DNA from 2 places in the Caballeronia eucalypticola genome. Region 1 is predicted to be linked to the other one. Evidence: predicted binding sites of a transcription regulator. Region 1 holds the regulator's gene; the other holds the start of a gene.
What was found. The regulator LexA, encoded in region 1, represses DNA repair genes until DNA is damaged. The targets are predictions, from matches to a motif close to ACTGTATNNNNATACAGT.
Positions count from the first base shown of each region.

Region 2: a site for LexA is predicted at 1,860-1,877, ahead of ACMX25_RS30190 (putative DNA modification/repair radical SAM protein). Genes of this name have one in related genera too.

Region 1 covers NZ_JBLKRU010000003.1:177,824-180,952, reverse strand. The annotation lists gene ACMX25_RS05185 (sulfate ABC transporter substrate-binding protein) at 2-1,051, opposite strand; gene lexA (transcriptional repressor LexA) at 1,345-2,001, shown strand; gene ACMX25_RS05175 (hypothetical protein) at 2,164-2,550, shown strand; gene ACMX25_RS05170 (DUF2939 domain-containing protein) at 2,708-3,129, shown strand, end outside.
Region 2 covers NZ_JBLKRU010000036.1:29,569-32,697, reverse strand. The annotation lists gene ACMX25_RS30195 (UdgX family uracil-DNA binding protein) at 1-606, opposite strand, end outside; gene ACMX25_RS30190 (putative DNA modification/repair radical SAM protein) at 634-1,845, opposite strand; gene araD (L-arabinonate dehydratase) at 2,063-3,129, shown strand, end outside.

The DNA.
Region 1 (3,129 bases):
CTTACTGCGGTTGATAGATGGAATCGAACACGCCGCCATCGGCGAAATGCGTCTTTTGCGCGTTGGTCCAGCCACCGAAGGAATCATCGATCGTGTAGAGCTTGATCTTCGGGAACTGCTTCGTCAGCGCAGCAGGAACGGCAGTGGAACGCGGCCGATAAAAGTTGCGTGCCGCGATCTCCTGACCTTCCTCGCTGTACAAATACTTCAGGTACGCCTCGGCCAGCTTGCGCGTGCCGTGACGATCCACGACCTTGTCGACTACGGCGACCGGCGGTTCAGCCAGGATGCTCACCGACGGCACCACGATCTCGAACTTGTCCGAGCCAAATTCCTTCAGCGACAAGAACGCCTCGTTTTCCCACGCGATCAGCACGTCGCCCTGCCCGCGCTGCACGAAACTGGTGGTCGCACCCCGCGCGCCCGAATCCAGCACGCCGGCATTCTTATAAAGCTTGGTCACGAATTCCTTGGCGGTCGTCGCGTTGCCACCCGGCAGATGTTCTGCGTACGCCCATGCCGCGAGATAGTTCCAGCGCGCGCCACCGGATGTCTTCGGATTCGGCGTCACGATAGACACGCCCGGCTTGAGCAAGTCCGGCCAGTCCTTGATCTGCTTCGGGTTGCTCTTGCGCACGAGAAACACGATTGTCGATGTGTACGGCGACGCGTTGTCCGGCAAGCGCTTCTGCCAGTCTTGCGCCACGAGCCCCTTGCCCGCGAGCGCATCGATGTCATAGGCCAGCGCCAGAGTCACTACATCGGCCTGCAAACCGTCGAGAACCGAGCGCGCCTGACCGCCTGAGCCGCCGTGCGACTGCTTGAACGTGACGGTTTCTCCGGTTTCAGCCTTCCATTTCTTGCCGAAAGCCTGATTGAAGTCCTGGTACAGCTCACGCGTCGGGTCATACGACACGTTAAGGAACGACGTGTCGGCGTGCGCCAGCGAGATCGTTCCCACGATCATCCCGGTCGCCGACGCGGCCCCGATCACCGTCGTGGCAACCAGCTTCCTTGCCCGTGCGCCCCACCCCGAATTCCGACTCAGCATTGCCCCGCTCCCCGTCTTATGTGTTTGAGCAGCCGAGTCTATCGACGGGCTTTCATTATTAAAAATAATTGTTATTCATTCTTTTAGATCAAAAAGTGCTAATGAAGACTGGAAGCGGCGTTGCGGCCATCAAAGAGCCGCTGGAGCACCGTGTTTGGGGCCTCTGTGTGGTTCTGACGACGTCGAACTTAAAGTAAAGCTTGAAAAGCGCCGAATACTGTATAAAACTACAGGCATCTGTTCATCCATACAGTGGACGACCGGCCATAAAGGGGCAAATGCACGTGACCAAAATGAGCAAACTGACTGCGCGACAGCAAGAGGTTTTCGAACTGATCCAGCGCGCTATCGAACGTACGGGGTTTCCGCCCACGCGCGCCGAGATCGCGGCTGAACTCGGTTTTAGCTCGGCTAACTCCGCCGAAGAGCATCTTCGGGCGCTGGCGCGTAAAGGGGTGATCGAGCTGGCTGCGGGTTCATCGCGCGGCATTCGTTTGCTGACTAATGGCAGTCTTGACGACGGCCCTCACCAGTTCACGTTGCCGCACGCCAGCATCATGCAATTGTCGTTGCCGCTGGTCGGGCGCGTGGCGGCCGGTAGCCCGATCCTTGCGCAGGAACATATCTCCCAGCATTACGCCTGTGACCCGGCACTGTTCTCCAGCAAGCCGGACTATCTGTTGAAGGTACGCGGTCTTTCCATGCGCGACGCAGGCATCTTCGACGGTGATCTGCTCGCCGTACAGAAGAAAAACGAGGCGAAGGACGGGCAGATCGTCGTGGCACGACTCGGCGACGACGTCACGGTGAAACGCTGGAAACGTCGTCCAGATGGCGTTGAACTGATCGCTGAAAATCCTGATTACGAGAATATCTTCGTTGCATCAGGCAGTGACGACTTTGCGCTGGAAGGTATTGCGGTCGGGTTGATCCGCTCCGGCGAGCTTTGATTTCTGATTGTTGATTTCTGATTTGCAGGGCGGCGGTGGATCTTCTCCCCAGCCGCGCTGCGCTTGAATTCCAGCCCCATAAAGCGTGACGGACATCGCATTCGCGAGGAACCGGCGCGCGCCCTATTCTCATCGGTTGTCATCGGTTATCGGAGAAACATCATGGAACGATTCGCCCGGTTGTTTTCTGCTTCTTTTTTATCCGCATCGTTTGCGCCGGCAGCACGCGCACCCCTTTCGTTTCGCCAATTCCGGGAATTTGGCCGTTTGCGGCATCTGCGCTCGCTGATTTCCTGCAAGACACAAAAACCTGCTGACACGCCTGATCTCTTCATCGAATTGCCAGTCTTGCCATCGCGGCAACCGGCGTTCGCCCGGGTATCGTTGAGTACATCGGTGCATACGCAGTCCGAGCAACGTGCACCCGTGCGGGTTTATCGCGGTGAGTCGCGGGTCATCATGGTGGGCAATATCGAAGCGGTATCGCGCATGATCGACCGCTGCATCGACGAGGAACGCGCAGGCGTTGAAGATGGATTGTTCGCCTGATATTTAAGGCGCGGTGAATTCGCGGGGATAGTTCTGGCGCCGGTGCGGTCCATTCAATGGTTGAGTCGTCCAAGGTCTCTCGTTAGGCCTTTCGTTTGGCCACAACTCTTGCATTTCGAGCCGCGTCTACCTCATCAGCCAAAAGGTCCCCACGCGTATGCCTTTGTCCCGTACCAGCAAGTCCGTTGTTATTGCGTTGTTGGTTGTTATTGTTGTGGCGGTTCTCGGTGTGATTTATGCGTCGCCCTATATTGCCCTCGATCGGCTAAAACGTGCCGCCGACGCCCGTGACGTTCAGACCGTGAATCAGTACGTCGACTTTCCGTTGCTACGTGAAAGCCTGAAGGACCAGGTCGGGCAGCTGCTGACCCGAAGAATCGATATACAGAAAAGCGGCAATCCGTTAGCGATAATCGGCGCCATGATTGGCGCGGCGCTAGTCGGCCCACTGGTCGATTCGTATGCAACGCCCGACGGCGTGGCGGCTATTCTCAATGGCATACCGCCAAGAGGTGATCCTGGCGAGAAACCGCCGGTTCCGGCGGAGGCCAATGGCGCTGTAGTTGCGTCTCCGGAAGC
Region 2 (3,129 bases), on a different contig from region 1:
CCACGACGCAGCGCCTGACGGCGTGGCGATCAGCCAGGTCGCGCGGCCCATGCGCTGGGCGAACCGCTCGGCGCCCCACGCAAGGATGTCGTGCGCGGGTTCGTACCAGGCGACGTACTCCGGCTCGCCCGCGGCATGGTGAGCGCACTGGCGAAAGCGCACGTACGCGATCATGTCGTGTTTGTCACGTCGAACCGCTTTTGCCATTTGCTGCAGGCGTGCACCGTCGACGTCGGCAGGCGATGCAACGGCGCGATCGCCCTGGTGCCATCGCCAAATGACCTTATACAAAAACGCCCAGCGACGTGGATCCCGATATAACGCGGCATCGCTGAGTTGGGCCGCAAGTGTTTTCGAAATACCCACTACCAGCGGCGGCACGGCAGATTGGAACGGACGCGGCGCGGACACCGCCTCGTCGTTGCCGGTCTGGTTCGCGTCGAAATCGAACGAACCGCTGGTTGGCTCCACATGACCGTTCGCAGCACCATGCGCAAAGTCGTCGACCCGCCAGTCGATGGCTTCCGGGGACACGTTTGCCGCGAGCATCCGCAGGGCGGCGGCGCGCCACGCGCTATACGTATTCTCGATAGCGATGGTTTGCATGGAATGTCCGCTCGCTAACATGCGCGCTCACAGCAGCGCGAGCTGCACAGGTGGCGGCGTCAGCACTCGCCGCAACTGTTCCGACGACACGTCTTTCAATGGCGCCCGATAATCCTGCGTGACGATAAACGGCTTGATCTTCGCCATCGAGCAGCGCAACTGCACGAGATCCTGGTAACGCACCGCGCGCGAGCGACGCAGCTCCACCAGCCGTTGGGCATTGCGCATGCCGATTCCTGGCACGCGCGCAATCATGCGAAGCGGCGCACGATTGAGGTCGACCGGAAACTGATGCCGGTGAGACAGCGCCCACGCAAGCTTCGGGTCGATATCAAGCGACAACGAACCGGCTTCACCGAACAGTTCGGCCACGTTGAAGCCGTAACCGCGCATCAGGAAATCAGCCTGATAAAGCCTGTGCTCGCGCAACAGCGGCGGCGCCTGCGAGGGCAGGGCGGAAGGACTGTCGGGGATCGGGCTGAACGCCGAGTAGTAAACCCGCTTCAACTTATACGACCCGTACAGCGTCTCGGCTGTACGCAAAATGGTGCGGTCGTCCGTAGCGTCTGCACCAACGATCATCTGCGTACTTTGACCAGCGGGTGCAAATTTAGGCGCTTTTTTGTCGCTGAGCGCTTCGTCCTGTCCAAGCCGGATTGAACTCATGGCCAGCTTGATCGTGCGCGCACTCTTCTCAGGCGCGAGCTGTTCGAGGCTGATCTCGGTCGGAAGTTCGATATTGACACTTAGCCGGTCAGCATATTTTCCGGCCTGTGCGATCAGTCCCGGATCCGCGTCGGGAATGGTCTTCAGGTGCAAGTAGCCGCGGAACTGGTGGTCCTCACGCAATGACTGCGCGACGCGAACGAGTTGCTCCATGGTGTAGTTCGACGACTGGATGACGCCGGAACTTAAAAACAGGCCGTCAATGTAGTTGCGCCGGTAAAAATCCAGTGTCAGGTCCACCACTTCTTCAGGCGTGAAGCGCGCACGCGGTACGTTGCTGGACCGACGGTTCACACAGTACTGACAGTCATACAGGCAGAAATTGGTCAGGAGGATTTTCAGTAGCGACACGCAGCGGCCATCCGGCGTGAAGCTGTGACAGATACCGGCGCCCGTGCTCGATCCCAGCCCAGGTCCACCACGCGAACTGCGTTTCGGCGCGCTGCTGCTGGCGCAAGACGCGTCGTATTTCGCCGCGTCTGCCAGCACTTCGAGCTTCTTGAGCAGTTCCATTTCGTCCGCGCTTTACTGTATATATATACAGTATTGTACGGGGCTGTCGGGTCGAAGCAAAGGGTTTTTACGCTTGCATTCCTGCGGCTGAAATCCCGTCGATCTGCGCTCGCAGCCGCCCTCTTATGCGTGAAATCCCTGACGGACGCTCGTCAATGATAGCGTTACCATTCGCTCATTCAAGAGCGTGTTGACAGCGCTATCAAGGAGAACCAGCTTGTCCTCGAATCTGCCCGCGAAACCCACCGCCCCTCGCAAGACCCCCGAACAATTACGCAGCTACCGCTGGTATGGCGTGAACGATCTGCGCTCGTTCGGCCACCGTTCACGCACGGCGCAAATGGGCTATCACCCATCCGATTACATGGGCAAGCCGGTCATTGCCATCGTCAATACATGGAGTGAGCTCAACTCGTGCCACACGCACTTCAAGCAACGCGTGGAGGAGGTCAAGCGCGGTGTCTGGCAGGCTGGCGGTTTCCCCGTCGAGATGCCCGTGATGACGCTCGCCGAGCCGTTCCAGAAACCGACCACCATGCTGTACAGAAACTTCCTCGCGATGGAAACCGAGGAGTTGCTGAAGTCGTACCAGTTCGATGGCTGCGTGCTGATGGGTGGCTGCGACAAGACCACGCCCGGCCTGCTGATGGGTGCGATCAGCATGAACTTGCCGAGTATCTATCTGCCCGCCGGCCCGATGCTGCGCGGCAACTGGAACGGCCGCACGCTCGGCAGCGGTTCGGACACCTGGAAATACTGGGCGGAACTGCGCGCGGGCAAGATTACGGAAGAGGAATGGAAAGGCATCGAAAGCGGCATCGCGCGCTCGCCGGGCCATTGCATGACCATGGGCACGGCGTCGACCATGACCACCGCCACCGAATCGCTCGGCCTGACGCTGCCCGGCTTTTCATCGATACCCGCAGTCGACTCACGCCACGCGCAATTCGCCTCGCTGACGGGCCAGCGGATTGTGGAAATGGTCTGGATCGACCAGAAACCCTCCGACATCCTGACCGCGAAATCCTTCGATAACGCCGTCACCACCGTGCTCTCCATGTCGGGTTCCACGAACGCAATCGTGCACCTCGTGGCGGTCGCGCGCCGTGCTGGCATCGACCTGACGACCGCACGCTTCGATGAACTCGCGCGTATCACGCCGGTGCTCGCGAACCTGCGCCCGGCCGGCAAATACCTGATGGAAGACTTCTTCTATGCAGGCGGTTTGCGCGCATTGCTCGTGGAACTGGGCAGCCTGATCGATGGCACGCAGATGACAGTGAG